3 regions of the Oceanobacillus aidingensis genome follow, and region 1 is predicted to be linked to each of the others. Evidence: riboswitches for the same ligand, from Rfam matches in the RefSeq annotation. Region 1 holds a riboswitch; each other region holds the start of a gene.
The links. A riboswitch is a leader RNA that binds a small molecule or an ion and turns the genes downstream of it on or off. The one in region 1 is predicted to bind thiamine pyrophosphate.

Region 1 (3,178 bases):
CAATGAAGCGGGTCTTGGTTCAGCGCCAATTGCGGCAGCGGCAGCGAAGACGGATTATCCAGGGCGGCAGGCGTTAGTATCGATGACAGGAACATTTCTGGATACGATCGTGGTTTGTACGATTACCGGACTTGTTGTGGTGATGAGCGGGCTGCATTTGCAATTTGGAGCAGATGCAGCACCTGTCATTACAGGAGAAGCTTTTGACTTTTTCTTGCCTGGATTAGGTAATTATATTGTTGTATTCGGCCTTATTTTCTTTGCTTATTCCACTATTCTGGGCTGGTCCTATTATGGGGAGAAATGCTTCGGTTATATTTTTGGAGATCGAAATACAATCTATTATAAAATCATTTTCTGTCTGGTTATCCTGTTTGGTGCGGTTCAATCTGTGCAGTTAGTATGGGATCTTGCGGATATATTCAATGGATTAATGGCAGTGCCCAACTTGATTGCGCTCTGTTTATTATCCGGCGTGATTGTATCTGAAACAAATAAATTTAGAGAAGTACGGAGAAAGGAAAAAGAGGAGGAGAGGAAGCAGAAGCTGGCTGGTTAATGATTGCTGTAATAAATGATAAAGTTACAGTAATTTTCTATCGGACATATAAAGGAAATAATTGAGGGGAAATCAATTCGTATAAAAAGTGACTTCTTTGCATCCATGGAAGTCACTTTTTAGGTTTCTCAATAATTGAATTTAATTGCAGCTATAGGATTTATTCGTTCTAAAAGGTTGTCTTCAGGATTTCCAAATAATATCACTTCTCCAGTAACAAGAGTCCCGTTTACAAGAGGACAGCTATGTAAGCCAAGCTGAGCTGTTCTTTTTAATCTGTTTTATTTATTATAAAATACCTTTAGAAATAATAGATGCTCCTATCCTCATATAACAGGAGTATCTCAGTAAAAGTTATTCTTTTTATTTTATTATACCGTTGTATATCCTATATTATTTCACCAAATTTCACCTGAAAACATATTAAAATAGGCGGATATATCTTCTTTTATATACAAACAAATCTCATGATTTTAAAAGATAAATTAGAATAATTTGCATATTATAATTTTATATGTTTAAATAGATTCTACTTTAAGTTATTTTTCCTACAGTTCTCTATAGATGTGGCTGATGAAAATAACATTGTGAATCTTAACGTATTTTTCAATCATACAAGTTCATTTATAGAATCAAAAATTTCATATTTCTATAATCACTAGGGGAGCGATTTTTATCGCTGAGAAAGGAAACTTGACTCTTATAACCTGATTTAGTTAAGACTAACGTAGGGAAGTGATGACTTACTTAAGTAGATAATAATCTAGTTATGTATTCATTTCCCATTCATCTGTATTCGTTGAATGGGTTTTTTAATGCTTATGTCATAAATTCAATAAAAGAGATACCAATTTAATAAGAATGTAGGGGGACCAGTGTTGCTGGTTGAGATACTATCCGTAAGATATAGACCCTTAGAACCTGATCTGGTTGAGACCAGCGTAGGGAACATGCAAAGTAATTTCTATCATAAGGAAATGTATGTACCCTGGGCTTCATGTCTGGGGTATTTTTATTTGGAAGGAGGTTTGCATATTTAATTAGTTGATGATTGCTTTTAAGACATAATAATACACTTTTTGTTAGAGGGAAGGTGAGAACGAAGGATGAGAGAACAAAATAAAAAAATAGCTCTTCAGTTTCAAAACGTAAATTTCTATTACAAAAATGATGCAGGGAAAATTCCTATATTAAAAAATATGAATCTTTCTATTGCGGATGGTGAATTTGTAAGCATTATCGGTGCAAGTGGGTCCGGCAAGTCGACAATTTTCCGTCTAATTGTCGGATTGGAGGAACTGAAAAGCGGAACTATCTATTTAAACGAGGATCCAGTAACCAATCGTTCTGGAAAAGTTGGTTATATGCCTCAACAGGATTTATTGATGCCATGGCGGACTGTTCAACAAAATGCAGCTCTTCCATTGGAACTGCAAAAGGAAAATCATCTCGATAGAAGAACTGTTCAAAACTTGCTGGAGGCCTTTGGGTTAAAAGGATACGAGAATAAATACCCTCATGAATTATCTGGGGGAATGCGGCAACGGGTTTCCTTTTTAAGAGCCACGTTATCCGGATCTAATGTGTTGTTGTTGGACGAACCTTTTTCAGCCTTAGATGCAATGACCAGGTTATATATGCAGGAATGGTTATTAGAACAGTGGGAACAACAGCAATCTACTATTTTGTTTATAACACATGATATTTCAGAAGCATTATTTTTGTCTGACCGCATTTTCGTCATTACGGATACCCCATTTACAACATTAAAAGAAATTAACGTACCTTTAGAACGACCAAGACGGCAATACGATTTAGATAAAAAAGAAGTGACGGAGCTAAAAAATAATTTACTTGATCAGTTTCGGATGAGGGTGTAAACCATGAAAAATTATCTTTATTCTATTATTTTGATCACAATCTTTTTACTTATATGGGAAGCTGGAGCGCGGTTTATTGATACATCATTTATTTTACCAGCGCCAACCGAAATTGTGATGAAGCTATGGGAATTAAAAACAGAGCTCTTGTTGCATCATCTTCCTATTACGCTTCTTGTTATTTCCATTGGACTTGGGATTTCATTGGTACTGGGAGTTACTTTAGCAATAAGCATGAATCTATCTAAAACATTACAACAAGCGATTTATCCGATTTTAATTGCATCACAAACTATTCCTATTATTGCATTGGCGCCCATTTTTGTACTTTGGTTCGGATATTCCATCTGGAGTAAAGTTATCGTTACAATTATCATTACCTTTTTTCCTATTACCGTCAGTACATTCGATGGTTTTCGGTCAACAAGCAAAGAGCTGAAAGAATTATTTCAAACATTAGGTGCATCTAAAAGACAGATTTTTTTCAAATTAGAAGTCCCATCTGCACTGCCATCTTTTTTTTCAGGGCTAAAAGTAGCGGTGCCGATGAGTGTGATTGGAGCAGCAATAGGAGAATGGCTGGGTGCACAAGCAGGTTTAGGGTATTTTAGTCGTCGGATGATGACACAGTTTAATGGAGCGGGTGTTTTTGCTCCAATTGTTCTTCTTTCTTTGATTGGAATTTTATTGTTTATTACTGTTGTTTTATTAGAAAAATATATATTGAAATGGAGAAGAT
Region 2 (3,178 bases), on a different contig from region 1:
GATCGCGTGAAGGATGAAGAATTGCAGGAAGTAGACCGTTATATGCTTTATCGTCTGCAGCAGATCTTAAATAATGCACGTGATAATTATGAGCACTTTGAATTTGCACCAGTAATCAGCCAAGTCCATAATTTCTGTGCTGTTGATTTAAGCTCCTTCTATTTAGATTTTGCGAAGGATATCCTGTATATTGAAGCTGCAGACCACCCGCGCCGCCGCAGTCTTCAAACAGGCTACTATGAAATTTTAACAACACTTGTGAAATTGCTTGCTCCAATTATTCCGCATACAACGGAAGAAGTTTGGGAATACATTCCTGGAGTGGAGGAAGAAACGGTTCACTTAACAGATATTCCTGAGCCGCGGGAGGTTGCAGGTGCAAAAGGCATTGTCGGAAAATGGGATCACTTTATGGAAGTAAGAGATGATGTTCTGAAAGCACTCGAAGAAGCAAGAAGCGAAAAGGTTATCGGGAAATCATTGGAAGCTAAAATTACAATCGTGCCGCTTGATGAAGAAACGAAGCAGGTGCTTGAAAACATTTCGCATCTGCATCAATACTTTATTGTTTCAGAAGCAGTTATCGCAGATGAAAAAGGAACAGGCAAAGCATATGATTATGTTGAGGTTGCTGTTGAAAAACATCCTGGAGAAACGTGTGAACGCTGCTGGGTTGTTTCAGAAACAGTAGGCGAAGACAAAGATCATCCAACACTATGTGCTAGATGTGCCAGTGTTGTCAAAGAAAATTATGAGAATTAAAAAACAGGAGCCAGCTTTCTCAAAAGCTGGCTCCTGTTTTTACATATCTGCAAATTTTAAATGCTAATTATTGTATTTTTCTTTACAATTATAAAAATTACCAGTAGACTTAATTTGTAAACTGAATAAGTATTATGCACTGGGGGAGCTGTTAAGCTGAGAAAGACATTCTGTATTGACCCTTGGCACCCGAACTAGATAATCCTAGCGTGGGGAATGTGCAGTCGATAAGGAATTAGATAATTTATCCATTTATCAATAAATCTATCAAAGGCTGCATTCTATGGAATGGGCTCTTTTTTTTATTGAATATATTCCCCATTTCGCTTGTATCTTTTAAGCTTGATGATCAGGAAGGGCCGCTAAGAAGCTTGGCATAACAGGGAGCAGCTCCTGCAACAAGTAATTTGTTCATTGGAGGTGACGAAATTGAAGAAACAGTGGGCGTTTATCGATACAGGATTCCGTGGTGCTGCATGGAACATGGCTTTTGATGAGTGCTTGATCAATTGGCATCAAGAAGGTAAAATTCCGCCTACATTACGTTTTTATGGCTGGGAAAAGCCCAGTTTATCGATTGGCTACTTTCAAAAAGTCGATAAGAAAATTGATCTGGAAGCAGTGGAGCGCCATCAGTGTCAGTTCGTCCGTCGTTTGACCGGCGGCAGTGCTGTGCTTCATGACGATGAATTAACGTATAGTCTGGTTATTACAGAGAGTGATCCAGATATTCCTGTATCTGTACAAGAGGCCTACCATGTACTGGCAGAAGGAATATTTGAAGGATATCGCAATTTAGGGATTCCTGCAGAATATGCAACACTGGACAGAGAAAGTGCCAGAGGAAGGACAGCAATATGCTTCGAAAAACCTGCGTTCTATGAAATGGTTGTTGACGGTAAAAAGCTTTCTGGAAACGCACAGACAAGGAAAAAAGGTGTATTGATGCAGCATGGGTCTATTCCTATGAGCATGAATACAAACATGCTTTTTGATTTATTTGTATTCTCTTCCGAAAAAATAAGAGAACGAAGCCGGGCAGCATTTTCTAAAAAAGCGGTGACGATTAATCAATTAACGAATCGAGAGCATCGGTATGATATGCTGACGGATGCATTCAAAGAAGGGTTCAAGGAAGGTTTAGGTTTAGAATTTCATCCTCTGCAATTAACCAAGGCTGAGTGGGATGAAGTAGAGCAATTAGCACAATCAAAGTATGAAACGGAAGCGTGGAATATCAACTCAAACAAGGAGCGTGCTGGCATTGGCTAAACAATCAGAATATATTCGTAAACCAGAATGGCTGAAAACAAAAATCAACACCAATGAATCATACAAAAAATTAAAGAACTTAATGCGGGATAAACGGCTGAACACAGTTTGTGAGGAAGCAAAGTGTCCGAATATTTATGAATGCTGGAGCGAGCGAAAAACGGCAACTTTCATGATTTTAGGAGATACCTGTACACGCGGCTGCCGATTCTGTGCCGTAAAAACTGGTCTTCCAAGCGGAGTTGACCTGGGAGAACCAAAGCGGGTCGCTGACTCTGTTGAAATTATGGGATTAAAGCATGTCGTTATAACAGCAGTTGCGCGTGATGACCTGGAGGACGGGGGAGCTGCTGTTTTTGCCAACACAGTCCGTGCAGTTCGTCATCAGAATCCAGGCTGTACAATAGAAGTTCTCCCTTCGGATATGAAAGGGGACTATGAAAGCTTACATACACTGATGGACAGCGAACCGGATATTTTCAATCATAATATTGAAACGGTGAGACGTTTAACGAAACGTGTTCGGGCAATTGCAAGATATGACCGGTCCTTGCAGCTGTTACAGCGTGTTAAAGAAATTGCTCCGGACACTCCTGTGAAATCAAGTATTATGGTAGGCTTGGGAGAAACAAAAGAAGAACTTATCGAGGCAATGGATGACCTGCGGGCGCATGATGTGGATATAGTTACTATCGGGCAATATTTACAGCCGACCAAAAAGCATTTAAATGTGGAACGGTACTATCATCCCGATGAGTTTGAAGAATTGAAAAATATCGCCCTTGAAAAAGGCTTCTCGCATTGTGAAGCTGGACCGTTAGTACGCTCCTCCTACCACGCGGATGAACAAGTAAGCCAGTCAGCCGCCCAAAGGCGAATTAAATATATGAAAGGCTATGAGTCACAGGAAGATACAAAGGTTGATTTTCAATTTTAAATGATATATTTTCTGATAATATTCCTCTCTGCCCGTTTATAAAACGGCCGGAGGGGATTTTTTATATGCTCATATGCTTACGAACCGATGAATGCAGCTGTCAGAAAGAAGGAAAGCCGTATTGTTTCTTGAAAATTACCAGCAGAAAGGATAAGATAAAGAAAGCTTGGTAAACGAACCCTGAAAAGGCGCAGATTTGCTTTAGAT
Region 3 (3,178 bases), on a different contig from region 1:
AACGGGATCCAGAACAACAGGAATTCCTTTTTCATTAGCGGCTTTGCCTGCAGTAATCATTGCATCGGCTTCGCTTTCTAAAATGGTGCCGATGTTCAAGACAAGTGCATCGGAGGCCTTGGCCATATCTGTAGCTTCCCGTATTTCCTTTGCCATGACAGGACTGCCCCCAAAAGCCAGCAGTCCATTTGCATTAAAGTTCATGACGACCTGGTTGGTTAAATGATGAATAAGCGGTGTGTTGTTTCTGGCTTGCTGAATAATATCAGGATTCATGCGTAATCTTCCTTTCTGTGGTTTCCCGGATAGCCCAATGATTTGTCGGGCCGTTCCCTTTTCCAAGGTCAAAGGATTTCGAAATGGAAGCAGTCACAAATGCTTTTGCTTTTTTTACTGCTTCCGGAAGCGGACAGCCTTTCCCCAAATAAGCAGCAATCGCAGCGGCATAGGTACAGCCTGTTCCGTGCGTATTCTTCGTATCAATGCGTTCTGCAGCATAGCTATGCATTTTTTTCCCGTCATAAAGAAAATCGATTGCTTGTCCTTTTAAATGGCCGCCTTTTATTAAGGCTGCATCTACACCATATTCATGAACAAGGTATTCGGCTGCGCCTTTCATATCATCTTCAGTTGTAATGGATCGTCCAGTCAGGAATTCTGCCTCCGGAATATTCGGTGTTGCAACCGTTGTTAATGGAAGAAGGTATTGCCGTAAAAAGCTGCGGCCCTCTTCATCAATCAATGAGTCCCCGCTGGTAGCCACCATCACTGGGTCCATGACATAAGGTGCATCAACCTTCTCCAATTTTTTTACGATTAATTCCATCATCTGCTTACTTGCAATCATTCCTGTTTTCACAGCATGGATGGGCATATCTTCTAACACTGCATCCAGCTGGTCCTCAATCATGGAAAGCGGCATATGCTCTACAGAGCGGACCCCTGTCGTATTTTGAGATACAACGGAAGTGATCACGGACATGCCATAGGTTTTTAACTCCTGAAATGTTTTTAAATCTGCTTGAATACCGGCGCCACCGCTAGGGTCTGTACCGGCAATGGTTAATGCACAACGAACCTGACTCATAATAAAAATCCTCCTTGGATAGAATAAAGTAAATTATTTTGTTAAAGAAAACTGCTGTGCCGGGAGACGGCTGACTAACAGCCAGCCAATCAATGCACCAGAGACACTGCTTACAACAAATGCCGGGATAAAGGCAAATGCTCCCGCAGAGCTTCCCATAAGCAGATTGGCTATCGGAACTGCAAAGAAAGAGCCGATAATTCCGGTGCCAATAATTTCTCCAAGAGCTGCCATTGGATATTTCTGCGTTTTCTTATACAATACCCCAGCAGCAAAAGCTCCAATCATTGCTCCAGGAAAAGCAACCAAGGTTCCCAGTCCTAAAAGGTTTCGGAGCAGGCTAATCATCAATGCGACAATAACTGCCGGACCCGGCCCGAGCATAATCCCGGCAATAACATTGATAGCGTGTTGAACAGGATAGGCTCTGGCAACTCCGGCAGGAAACCAGAGCAATTGTGATCCAATCGTTCCGATAGCAACAAGTACAGCCATCATTGTTAACAGGCGTGTGCGATTTTTCAATCCAATCATCTCCTTCTAATTTAAGGGAAATGAAAAGGTAACTACTTTGTAAAAATAAAAAATCAGGCTTTATCGAGAAGCCTGATTTGGTATACTGAGAGTAATCATATGTTGATTGACTACTTCCCTACGCTGGTATTAGCCAGATCAGGTTTGTAAGAGTCGGAAAGTAAGCATGCTTCCCTCTCAGCCCGCGATGTTGGGCTCCCCTAGTAGTTGCTTTTCATTATTATCTTTGAGTCTACTGTATCAAAGATTCAACGGTTTGTCATGAAATAATCATTAGACTGCAAGCTCATATAAAGGATGTTATCAATAGAAAGAGGAATGAAACATGTTAAGCATAAACGGAATGGAATATCGTCAGGGAGACCAGACCTTATTTCCGAAAATAGATATAGAAGTAAAACCTGGAGAAATAAAGGCAATTCAATCCACTGTTAATATACGTGCGGTGTTGCTGCAGATGATTATCGGAAAAGAAAATGTGCGGAATGGATCGATTCAAATCAAGCAACAGACATTACAGGAGGATAAGCAGAAATACGTTTCTTCTTTAGGGATTTGCTGGTATGAAGAGGGCATTTATGAAAGATTGAAGGTACAGGAATATTTGAAATTTATCGGCTCTTTATATCAAAGCAAGACTTCCATAAAGGAAGTACTATTGCAAATCCAACTGGAGGAAAAAGCGAAATGGAAGATGCATCAGCTCAATCGTTCTGAAAAGCGTCGTGTTCAGTTTGGCAGAATATTAATGCAGGAGGCGGAAGTGGTTATCTTCGAAGAGCCTGAGGTCAATGTAGATTTAGAAACGAAACGGGTCCTCCATCAATTTGTCGAATTGCTGCAGAAACAGCAAAAAGCGGTATTGATTTTAACGACAAGTACGGAGAGTGCTGTGACCATTTCGGATACGGTCTATCGTCTAAATGAGCAAGGGATACAGCAAATGGACGTGGAAACAGAGGAGAAAGAACGTTTAACCTCCACAGAAACAAATGTTAAAGAAACAGCAGAAGAAGCGGTTCAAATAAAGCAAACTTTCCAGTTAAATAAAATCTCCGCAAAAGTAGAGGATAAGATTATTTTATTTGATCCGCAGGAGATTGATTACATCGAAAGTCAGGAAGGACAATCCTATCTGTATACTCGCGGAGAGGGGTTTCCTACAGGTTTTACCTTAAAAGAATTGGAACAGCGCTTGTCTCATCAAGGATTCTTTCGCTGTCACCGTTCTTATATTGTGAATCTTCAAAAAATAAGAGAAGTAATTACATGGACGAGAAACAGCTACAGCTTATCTCTTGTAGATAAAAAAAGCTCTGAGGTTCCATTATCGAAATCAAAGTTGAACGAGCTGAAAGAATTATTGGGGGTAGAATAAGCATAATTCAATGTGATATATACTCCATTCGTCGAAAATATACTGCACCATTGTTGAAAAGAAGCTATTCTGTAGTCACAGGCAACTTAACTGATACAGGAGGTTTCAGGGATGGAGAATATGATTGAAGTGATATCTTTAGAGAAGATTTTTGGTAAAAAGCAAGGATTAAACAATGT

Region 2: it holds a riboswitch for thiamine pyrophosphate, as region 1 does, so the genes downstream of both, ACFO3P_RS14860 (lipoate--protein ligase family protein) here and ACFO3P_RS02785 (ABC transporter ATP-binding protein) in region 1, are expected to answer to the same signal.
Region 3: it holds a riboswitch for thiamine pyrophosphate, as region 1 does, so the genes downstream of both, thiW (energy coupling factor transporter S component ThiW) here and ACFO3P_RS02785 (ABC transporter ATP-binding protein) in region 1, are expected to answer to the same signal.

Annotation. Positions count from the first base shown of each region.
Region 1 covers NZ_JBHSFT010000002.1:40,603-43,780, forward strand. The annotation lists gene ACFO3P_RS02780 (alanine/glycine:cation symporter family protein) at 1-559, shown strand, start outside; TPP riboswitch at 1,210-1,310, shown strand; TPP riboswitch at 1,415-1,524, shown strand; gene ACFO3P_RS02785 (ABC transporter ATP-binding protein) at 1,666-2,439, shown strand; gene ACFO3P_RS02790 (ABC transporter permease) at 2,443-3,178, shown strand, end outside.
Region 2 covers NZ_JBHSFT010000038.1:9,373-12,550, forward strand. The annotation lists gene ileS (isoleucine--tRNA ligase) at 1-762, shown strand, start outside; TPP riboswitch at 894-996, shown strand; gene ACFO3P_RS14860 (lipoate--protein ligase family protein) at 1,192-2,034, shown strand; gene lipA (lipoyl synthase) at 2,027-2,971, shown strand.
Region 3 covers NZ_JBHSFT010000010.1:248,278-251,455, reverse strand. The annotation lists gene thiM (hydroxyethylthiazole kinase) at 1-276, opposite strand, end outside; gene thiD (bifunctional hydroxymethylpyrimidine kinase/phosphomethylpyrimidine kinase) at 266-1,087, opposite strand; gene thiW (energy coupling factor transporter S component ThiW) at 1,121-1,585, opposite strand; TPP riboswitch at 1,720-1,833, opposite strand; gene ACFO3P_RS07935 (LytTR family transcriptional regulator DNA-binding domain-containing protein) at 1,947-2,999, shown strand; gene ACFO3P_RS07930 (ABC transporter ATP-binding protein) at 3,111-3,178, shown strand, end outside.